Regions from separate parts of the Thermobacillus sp. genome, predicted to be linked through region 2. Evidence: predicted binding sites of a transcription regulator. Region 2 holds the regulator's gene; the other holds the start of a gene.
The links. The regulator Rex, encoded in region 2, represses fermentation and respiration genes when NADH is low (regulators of the CRP and FNR family bind a similar motif). The targets are predictions, from matches to a motif close to TTGTGAAATATTTCACAA.

Region 1 (5,235 bases), on a different contig from region 2:
CCCAGCAGATCCCGGACATGCTTCTCACGCTTGGCGGATTCGGCCGCATCCTCGGCGTGATATACCGCGCCCCACGCGGCGCCGAGCCCGAGCGACACGGCGGTCAGCCAGACAAACCCGCCGGCGATCGACGCGTCCTGCAGCCAGTACTTGCTAAGCGCCGGATCGGCGATGATGACGACCGCGCCTGCGGCCTGCTCGAGCCATTGCATATACGGCGTGGTCGGCGTCAGCTTTCGGAGCATGTCCTTCTCCGTGACGAGGATGAATTCGCGGGAAGGCAGGTTGTTGCCGCTCGGAGCAAGGTACAGCGCCCGGGACAGCTTGTCCATGATCTCCCGCGGAATCGGATCAGGCTTGAACTGCGTGATCTCGCGGCGCTTCTCAATGGTCGCCAACACATCCATGGGCATCAACTCCTTTCTCTTCATTGTAGCCGAATCTTGTATTTCATCCAATTCCTTCCGAGTCGGCGTGCGCATTCTGGTCGATCGTCTCTGGCCGCGCGGCGTTTCGAAAGATGCGGCATCCATCGACGAATGGATGAAAGAAATCGCCCCGAGTCCCGAACTGCGCACCTGGTTCAGCCACCGACCGGAGCGATTTGAGGAGTTTGCTTCCAGCTATGAGCGGGAACTGTCGGAAGATCCCCTTCGCCTCGGCCTTGCCGATCGGATCTGCGAGACAGCCCGCGGGCAGACCGTCACGCTCGTCTATGCCGCGAAGGATCCCGTCCACAACCATGCCGTCGTGCTGCGGGACTGGCTCAAGCGCCGCCTGAATCCGAAGACTTCAGGCTAATCCGACGGCGCGGTCGAGCTCGGCTTTCTCTTCCTCATTCAGTATGTTTTCCGCCATCGGGAACAGCACGTTCTCTTCTTTCATGAAATGTTCCGTCAGGACGGCGTGGGCCTGGATCGCGTAGGACGCGATGTCCTTCGCCCGTTCGGCATCCACCGCCCCCTCGAGCTGTTCCACGGCTTCGCGGAACTTCTTCAGGTTCGCCTTGGCCAGATCGTGTTCATATTCCATCACCGCGATCGGCCCCGTCTCCCTGCCGATGTATTTTGCCATGAGCGGGAAAAGCGTCCCTTCTTCGCGCTCGGAATGGGGATCCAGCTCGCTGACGAAGGCGTCCACCTTCCGCTTCAACTCCGCAAGCCGGCCGCTCCAATCCGTGATTCCGCCGTCTTGCCCGATCTCCGCCGCCTCCCGGGCGAACGCGTTCATCTGCTCCCGGAGCGGTCCGTGCTCGAGCTGCAGCCGGGCCAGCGGCTCGCACAGTTTCGCCGGTCCCCGTCCTCCGAACATCGCCGCGCCGCAATGATGCGAGTTTTGTTCCATTTTGTTCACTCCTTCACAAGGTTTTTCAATGGGCATCGCTTGCGATTTTGTATCGCGGGAACAGCACGTTGTTTTCCAGATGGATGTGTTCGAACATGTCCGATTCCAGCTCTTCCAGCTTCCTGAAGGCAAGGGTGTACGTCCGGCACGCGTCCTCCGGCAGCAGGTAGTCCCGCGTAATCTCACGCATCTCCTGCAGCAAATCGCCCACCGCGCTGTGGTCGTCTTCCATCTCCTCGATCGCCTTCGCCGCCTCCGCAGCGGCAACTTGCGCTCCCGACTGTTCGGCCTTGCGGATCAGCGGAAACAACGCTTCCTCTTCCGCAACCAGGTGCTGCTCGAGCTCTTCCTTCATGCGATGGAACCGGTCATGCAGCATTTCCAGCTCCGGATGCGCTTCGCCGTGCACCCGCCAGATCTTGGCGACGAACTCGCTGAGCAGCGGCAGCTCTTCGCGCAGATAGGCATGATGGGTTTGCACGATATGGTCGATCAGTTCGGATGACGTTTTTTCGCGCCAGTCCGTTGCTTGCGTCTTTTTCGCCTGAGCCTGCCGGTACAGTTCATTCAGCCGTTCGAGGAAGGCCTTCTTGTCAATCTGCCGCTGTTCCAGCGCCGCGGACAACGTGCGGTTACCGCCGCAGCAGAAATCGATCCGGTATTCTTTCATCAGATTGCCGGCGCCGGGAAATCCGGCCACGATGTCGCCGATCCGTTCGGAACCGTTGAACGCCTCTTCCATGTTCCGTCCTCCCCTTTCGGAAAGATTGAGGGTTTCGCCATCAGTGTACCGCCCTTGCGCCTTCATTAATGTGACATGGGTCACCAATAAATGGGGTTTGCAAAAATTAACATGCCGCCGCTTCCCGCGGATGTTGCGCGAGCCGACTCCCGGGTGACTTCACATGTCAATGATCTCGTCGACCGTATGGGGGATGCCGTGTTCTTCCCGGATGATTCGCCACATCTCGGGATTCGTCATTCCGACAAATCGTTCGAGATATTCCTTGCTCACGTCGGCTCCGAAGTGCCTGCCCGTCAGTTCATCCACTTCAAAATGCAGCGGTTCGCTGTCAATGATGACGCCGTCCATGTCGAAGATGAAAGCTTTGATCATTCAAAATTCTCCCTCGTTAAATCTTCAGAACTCTTCAACCACCGATCGCCCTTTCGAGAAGTCCTTGCAGGTCCATTGCCACTCTTCGTGCAACCGGATTTTCCCGTTGGCCATGATTTCCGGCCTCGAGACGCATGTCCCGGTCATCAATTCGCGCCGGTCATTGACATGCAGGTAGCGCATGTCCAAGACGCCCTGCTCGTCGACGACGGCAATGAGGCTGCCGGCCAGAATCCCGCCGCCCGAATATGTCGCCGTCACGACATCGCCTTGTTGCGAGTAATAAAAGATCGTCTCCCGGCTCACATCGCCGTTGTCGGTATTGGACACCGATCGGAACGTGCGGCCGTTGTAATCGATTTTGCCCACAAGATTCCCCCGCTTCCCGGCTTCTGCGATACCACCTTCAAAATCTCCCGCGGTTCCGTGATGTAAAAAGTGCAGCCCGCTCCCCGCAACTCTTCTTCACTGCCGTAGCCGTACCCGGCGCTGATCGAGTCAATGCCGTTGTTGTTCGCGCCTATGATATCGTGCTTTCGGTCGCCGATCTTGTTCAAAGCGTACTGCACCGATTTCGTGATGCCGATCTTGAGATCGAACAGCAGGTATTTGTACTTCATGGCGCTCCTTCTTTCCGGTCCGGATTTTTTCAATCTTTCAAAATGTAAATCTCGACCGCTTCGATCATATGGTCGGACTGTTCATGCGGCGTTATCCATAGTTCGAGTTTCCCGGATTGGCGAAGGTTCTCCGCGGGAACCGCTTCTCTGACGTTGCCGCTGTACTCGTAAATCTTGGTCCTCTTCGTGAGTTCAACGTGCCGGTATCCGCTGTCTTCAGGAAATTGGCTGTTGTATCTCGCGAACACCTCTTCGGCCGGATGGAAGTTCTCGAGCTGCAAGGTGTACTCGACGTTCATTTCCCTGTTTATAGGTTCTTTTCGCTGATCGACGAGGCTGACGAAGTCGCCGGTGTACCGGTACCCCCCTGAGCCGCTTCATACTTCTTTGTCGTCGTTCACATAGTATTTCATTTCACCGGGCAAGTTAGTGAGAATGTCTTTCAAAACCCTGGGGTAAATCTTGTGCCGTTCGATCTCGTCCACGGGAATCCATCTGAACGTCAGCTCCACCGTCGGATCTTTGCCCTTGAAGGGCGAATCGCTCACGGGAGTTTCGTCGTCAGCCGTCACCACATGGTAGATGCCGATTTCGTGAAGCCCTTCGTACCCGTAGGCATTGAAGGTTTCAATCATGCACAGAATCCGCGTTGCGTGTACACGCATTCCCGGTTCCTCGATGAATTCCCGTTCGAGGGTTTCAACCGACGTTTCCCCGACTTCCACCCGTCCTCCGGGAAGCACCCACGCATCGCCTTTCTTGTTTCGCTGGAACAGGATCCGGTTCTCCCGTTGAAGCAGTCCCGCGGCACGGAGTCTGATGTTTGGCCGAGCACTCATTTTTTTCACCTGTCATCTAAAGTCGCTGTCTTCCATGATCATTCTCGCATATTCATCCCAATGCTTGTCATCCGTATTGATTTCAAGTGTGGGTGTAAGGGATTTGCCGGCATGCGTCCGAAGTGCGTCCTGGGCTTCGAGCAATTCTTTGCAGGCTTTTTCGACTTCCTGGATGGATTTCCCTTCCCACTCGGCCAGGTTTCTGCTTTTGATTCGTTCTTCAACGATTTCGGGTGAGATCGTGAGCAGCACGCATCTGGCGCCGAGATCAGACAATCTTTTCTCTATGCTTGTAATTTCTGTATCATCGAAATCCGGAAAAGCCACTCTGTGATTGAGGTGGAAACGTTCGAGAATAAAGAACAACCCGCGGGATTTTCTGCGCCACGGGCCCAAGTAATTCGCCCAATCGTTCAGGCTCTCCAGCATTTCGACTCTGCTGTTCAGCAGTTCAAGATGCTGTTCCCTTGACAGCCGGACCAGCTTTCCTTGGACGTTCTGCAAGACCTGCGAATAATGCTCGCCGAGAACCACGATGCTCGACTCTGAATCTTCGTCATTGGCGTGGTATCTCTTCAATGCTCTGAGCAGCGAAGTCTTGCCGGCATTGGAGTGGCCTTCGAGAATGATGCCCCGTGTGTTCATATCCGTTGAACCTCGTCAATAGGTCTTTTCAAAATGATGACAAGTTATTTTCAATTTCCTGTTCAAATAAAAGCGATGTGCATCATGCCGATGTACCCCTGAATCCAAATGTATGCCTGCACACTCATTCTTTTTCACCTCTTCATCGAGCCAATCAAACAACAACTTTGCAAATCCTCTTGATCGATTCTGTTCATCCGTGATCAGATCGTCAACATACAGATACTTACCCCAGGCCAGCGAGCTACAGATTCTAAATCCGGCAGCAGCCTTGGCTTTCCCGTCTTCAAATATGGCAATTAATCGATACCCATGCTCGTCCTGCAATTGTCTGATCGTTTTCAGATAGGTTTCTTCTATCAGATGAGGGCGCAACTGTTTCATTAGAGAGCATGTTGCGTTAATTTCTTCGTCAGTTTCTACTTCAATCAACTTCACAAATGACACCCCATTTTATAATTGGCATCAATATTGGGATTAATAATAAATTAACTGTCTGGTGTTATACAGGTGCAATTAGTTAATGATTAATTGTGCCATTTCCAAATCTGTTAAAAATCAATTCATACAATTCATCAGGTATTTCATAGTAACTCAACTTTCGCACCTAGAAAATCAATGTAAAACCAATTGTAGAGCGGGCTTAAGGTCTGTTGAATAGCCAGCTTGC
Region 2 (5,235 bases):
GCGAGGCGCAGGTGCGCATGTTCCGCGAAGTGTACGACGCGCTGGAATCCGGCCGCCATCTGATGATCGAGGCCGGCACGGGCACGGGCAAGTCGCTCGGCTACCTCATTCCGGCTCTCTTCTATGGTATCCGCCATGACGAGAAAATAGTCGTGAGCACCCATACGATCAACCTGCAGGAACAGATCCGCGAGCGGGATGTGCCGTTGCTTGCCAAGGTGCTGCCGCTGCCGTTCAAGGCGTCCGTCTTCAAAGGCCGCGGCAACTACCTGTGCCTGCGCAAGTTTGAGAGCAAAATCGCGGCGCGTGATTACATCGCGCCCGCGGACGACCGGCTGACGACGGCGCAGATGCTGGTCTGGCTCGGCGAGACGGAGCACGGCGACCAGGAAGAGCTGAACTTCGGCGGCCGGGGCGCCGAATATTGGCACACCGTCGCCAGCGACGCCGACTCTTGCCTGAGCCGCTCCTGCCCATGGTTCAAGCACTGCTTCTATCACCGGGCGAAGCAGGAAGCCGTCCATGCGGACCTGGTCATCACAAACCATTCGTTGCTGTTCACCGACATCCGCGCCGAATACCGGCTGCTGCCCGCATATGACCACCTCATCGTCGATGAAGCCCATCATTTGGATGACGCCGCCGGCAAACATCTCGGCACGCAGCTCTCCTACAACAGCGGCATGCATCCGCTGACGCGGCTGAGCAAGGATGCCCGCTCGGGGCTGATCTTCCAGCTCAGGCAGAAGATCGCGTCCACCGGCCATGCGCGCGCGGAAGCGTGGATCGAAACGATCGAGAAGGCCGTCCCGGTGTTCGGCGAGCTGCGCATCCACTGGGACGAGCTGTTCGAACTGCTGTACCGGCTGGCGCAGCCGGAGCCCGACGCCGACGGCGGGCAGGGCGTCCTGCGGCTCAGGGCCGATAAGCCGCCGTCCGAATGGGAAGCGGTGCGGACGGCCGAAGCGAACGTGTTCGCCTCCTTGAACGAGATTATCCGCACGTTCGACAAGCTGCTCGCGGAAATCAAGGAACATTGCGACGACGCCGAGGTCGAAGCGGTGGCCGTCGACACCGCGGGCCGGGTGAAGGATCTGGCGCGCGTCCGCGACGATCTGCACGGTTTCGTCAAGCTGGAGGAAGGCGGGACCGTTTACTGGCTGGAGGCAAACGCGTTCTCCAAGTCGCGGTCGGTGCATCTTTATGCCGTGCCCGCCGATGTCAGCGGACTGCTCAAACAATACTTCTTCGATTCGAAGCGGAGTGTCATCCTGACCTCGGCCACGCTCAGCGTGCACAAATCGTTCGAGTACGCGACCGAACAACTCGGGCTGTCCGGATTCGAAGCGGACGGACGGCTCGCGACCGTCCAGCTGCCGTCGCCGTTCAATTACCGCGACCAGGCGCTGGTCGTCATCCCGCGCAACCTCCCGCCGATCAAGGGGGCGTCGGCGGATCCGGCGTTCCTTGCCGCGCTCGTCGAATCGCTGGCCGACGTGGCGCGCGAGACATCAGGCAGGATGCTCGTCCTGTTCACGTCCTACCGGATGCTGAAGCAGGTGTATGAGCCGCTGAAAGAGCGGCTTGCCGAAGCGGGAATCGCCGTCATCGGCCAGGGCATCGACGGCGGCGGCAGGACGAAGCTTGTCCGCCGGTTCCGGCAGCAGCAGGCCTCGGTGCTGCTCGGCACGAGCAGTTTCTGGGAAGGCGTCGATCTGCCGGGCGACGCGCTGACATGTCTCGCCATCGTTCGGCTGCCGTTTACGCCGCCGAACCATCCGCTGCTCGAAGCGAAATCGGAACAGCTGGCGGCGGAGAAGAAGAACCCGTTCATGAAACTGTCGATTCCGCAGGCGGTCATCCGCTTCAAGCAAGGCTTCGGCCGCCTCGTCCGCACGGCGAAGGACAAGGGAATCGTCATCCTGTACGACACGCGCGTCATTGAAACGAGCTACGGCAAATATTTTCTGTACTCGCTGCCGGGCCCCAAGATCGAGACGATGCACATCGAACAGATTGTGCCGCGCATTCGGGAGTGGCTGAGTGAAACCGGGACGACGCAGGGAGGATCCGCGTGATGAAGCAGCAGACGAAAATATCCGAGGCGGTCGTGCGCAGACTGCCGCTCTATCTTCAGGCGCTCAACGAGCTTTCGCGCGGCGAGGTGCAGACCGTCTCGTCGCAGGCGCTCGGCCGCAAGCTCGACCTCAACCCCGCGCAGATCCGCAAGGATCTGGCGTACTTCGGCGAATTCGGCCGCAAGGGCATCGGCTACGACGTCTCCTACCTGATCAGCAAGATCCGGCACATCCTGAAACTGGACAGGGGAATCAATGTCGCGCTGGTCGGCGCGGGCAATCTTGGCCAGGCGCTCTGCAACTACAACCGGTACAGCCGCGACAACATGAAGATCGTCGCAGTGTTCGACGACCATCCCGACAAGATCGGAATGCAGATCAACACGATGCGTGTGCAGCCGATGGAGGAACTGAAGGCGACGGTCGAAGCGCTGCAAATCCGGATCGGCATCATCACCGTGCCGTCCGCGGCGGCGCAGAAAGTGGCCGACCAGCTGGCGGACGCCGGCATCGAAGGCATTCTGAATTTCGCGCCGGCCATTCTGAAAGTGCCGCCGTCCGTGCGGGTTCATCACGCCGATTTTACGACCGAACTGCTCAGCCTTGCTTATTATTTGGAAAAGGATGCGGATCACGATGACGACAAAGTGGTGGATTGAGGGCGGCACGTTTCTGACCATGGACGACGGCCAGCCGATTGTAAACGGCCATCTGGTCGTGGAAGGCAGCCGGATCGTCTATCTTGCCGAAGCGCATCCCGGCGCGCTGGCCGACGGGGCGGAAAGGATCAGCGGCAGCGGCCTGCTCTTCATGCCGGGGCTGATCAACACGCACGGCCACGCAGCCATGACGCTGCTTCGCGGGTATGCCGACGACATGGTGCTGCAGGACTGGCTGCAGAACAAGATCTGGCCGCTCGAGGCGCGCTTCACGGCGGAAGATGTGCGCGCCGGCGCGGCGCTTGCGGCCGTCGAGATGCTGAAGCGCGGGACGACGGCGTTCGTCGACATGTACGATCATATGGATGAAGTGGCGCAGGTTGTCGAGCAGGCGGGCCTCCGGGGCGTGCTGGCCCGGGGCGTCATCGGCCTGTGCTCCGAGGCGGAGCAGCGCGCCAAGCTCGAGGACGCGATCCGGTTCGCGCGGGATTGGCACGGCAAGGCGGACGGCCGCATCCGCGTCATGATGTCGCCTCACGCGCCCTACACTTGTCCGCCGGCGTTCATCGAGCAATTCGTGCAGGCCGCGCACGATCTCGATCTGCCGATGCACACCCATATGTCGGAGACGGCCGCGGAGGTGGAGCAGAACGTGCGCGATTACGGCGTCCGGCCGGTCGAGCATCTTGACCGGCTCGGCATGTTCAGCCGGCCGACGCTTGTGGCGCATGCCGTCCATCTGAACGATGACGAGATCGCGCTGCTCGCCGAACGGGGCGTTGCCGTCTCCCACAACCCGGCGAGCAATCTGAAGCTTGCCAGCGGCGTCGCGCGGGTGCCGGACATGCTCCGCGCGGGCGTGACCGTGTCGCTCGGCACGGACGGCGCGGCGAGCAACAACAACCTTGACGTTTTCGACGAAATACGGCTCGCGGCGCTCATTCACAAGGGCGTATCCGGCGATCCGACGGCGGTGCCCGCTTATGAAGCACTCAAGCTCGGAACGGTGTACGGGGCGAAGGCCATCTGGCAGTCGGACGAGATCGGGAGCCTCAAGCCCGGCATGCGGGCGGACATTGTGGCCCTCGACATCGACCAGCCGCACTATTATCCGCGGACCGATCTGATCTCCCATCTGGTCTACGCGGGCAACGGCAGAGACGTGAAACACGTCTGGGTCGACGGCGTGCAAGTCGTGAGGAATCGGACCTGCACGCGGCTGGACGAAGAACGGATCGCCGCGGAAGCGGCCGCCCGCTTCGAAAGGCTGAGCTCGGCGACATGAGGCGCCGGCAATCCGATATTCGCTTCATGACGCCGAAGCGTTGGGCTGTCATCATCCTGCTCGGGATCGGTCTGGTGCTGATGCTGCTCAATCTGTATTTTCAGTGGGCCCGAAGCGACTATGTTCGGGAAGAGCGCGATGCGATCCGGCGGGTGAAGGCGGAAGCCGGCCTGACGAAAGTCGAATCGGCGGTCAAATTTGTATGGGACGACATCGTCTGGATTATCCGCGGCGAGCGGGAAGACGGGGCCGATCTGTATGTATGGGCGTTCGCGGACAGGATCGAGAGTGTCCATGGGGAAGAGGCTTATGATGTTGAGCGGCTGCGGCAAGACGTGCTTCGTGCATTTCCGGATGCGTCCATCATCCGCATCCGTCCGGGGTACGCCGAAGGCCGGCGGATCTGGGAAGTTTATTACAGCAGGGAAGAAAGTGACGTCAAGCGTCACTACTATGGATTTTATGCCTTTGAAGACGGCCGTCCGATCGAGACCTACCGGCTGCCCGCGCGTTCATCCGGTTGACCTCCGGGGAGCGTCCGCCGCGCCTGAACTGGCGCAGGCGGGCGCTCCTTGCCTGTTATTGCCGGCCCATTCGATGTTCCGCGTATGTTATACTCTATTACATACGGCATCGCATGGGAAGGAGGCAACTGAGATGACGCACATACGCATAGTCCCTGTGTTGCTGACGGCGCTGTTGACAGGCGCCGTGTTGTTCGGCGGCTGGTTCGGCTACCGCCATTTCGCAGTCGAACAACCGCTGGCCGTGACGTTCGCCGGCATCGAAGGCGTGACGGCTTATGATCCGATTGTGACTGACGATCGCGTGACGGTGGAAATCACGCTTGACGGAACGGTCAATCTTGCGGAAGTCTATCGGAACATCCGGGAGCAGGCGGGAAGCTCCCTCGGCGGACGCGAGCTCGATCTGGTCATCCGCCAGGAGCGGAACGAGAAGCTGGAGAAGATCTGGTCATCGGCGCTTTTCACGATCGCGCAGGCGATGGAAAACCGCCGATACGCCGACATTCCGGAAGCCGCCCGCAAGCTTGAAGCCGCACACTCCGGGCTTTCCGTAGAGACGGAGATGGACGAATATAATGTTTATCTTACGCTGAAGCTGGACGGCGCGGTCAAGTATGTCGTGCTTCCCCGCCAGCCTGCCGTGCTGGGGGTGTGGCCGAATGCTTAAATACTGGAAAGAGATGCTG

Region 1: the regulator Rex is predicted to act here: its motif matches at 2,155-2,172, upstream of ric (iron-sulfur cluster repair di-iron protein).

What each region holds. Positions count from the first base shown of each region.
Region 1 is NZ_QEWA01000062.1:445-5,679, reverse strand. Features, by position in the region: gene C6W55_RS17310 (nitroreductase family protein) at 1-407, opposite strand, end outside; gene C6W55_RS17305 (DUF488 domain-containing protein) at 406-801, shown strand; gene C6W55_RS17300 (hemerythrin domain-containing protein) at 793-1,344, opposite strand; gene ric (iron-sulfur cluster repair di-iron protein) at 1,370-2,086, opposite strand; gene C6W55_RS17290 (HAD family hydrolase) at 2,246-2,461, opposite strand; gene C6W55_RS17285 (avidin-fold protein) at 2,486-2,830, opposite strand; gene C6W55_RS18300 (HAD family hydrolase) at 2,764-3,081, opposite strand; gene C6W55_RS17275 (hypothetical protein) at 3,111-3,380, opposite strand; gene C6W55_RS17270 (NUDIX hydrolase) at 3,459-3,920, opposite strand; gene C6W55_RS17265 (P-loop NTPase family protein) at 3,933-4,565, opposite strand; gene C6W55_RS17260 (GNAT family N-acetyltransferase) at 4,581-5,003, opposite strand.
Region 2 is NZ_QEWA01000033.1:183,537-188,771, reverse strand. Features, by position in the region: gene dinG (ATP-dependent DNA helicase DinG) at 1-2,078, shown strand, start outside; gene C6W55_RS06970 (redox-sensing transcriptional repressor Rex) at 2,078-2,737, shown strand; gene C6W55_RS06965 (amidohydrolase) at 2,715-4,022, shown strand; gene C6W55_RS06960 (cell wall elongation regulator TseB-like domain-containing protein) at 4,019-4,546, shown strand; gene C6W55_RS06955 (hypothetical protein) at 4,680-5,216, shown strand; gene C6W55_RS06950 (AAA family ATPase) at 5,209-5,235, shown strand, end outside.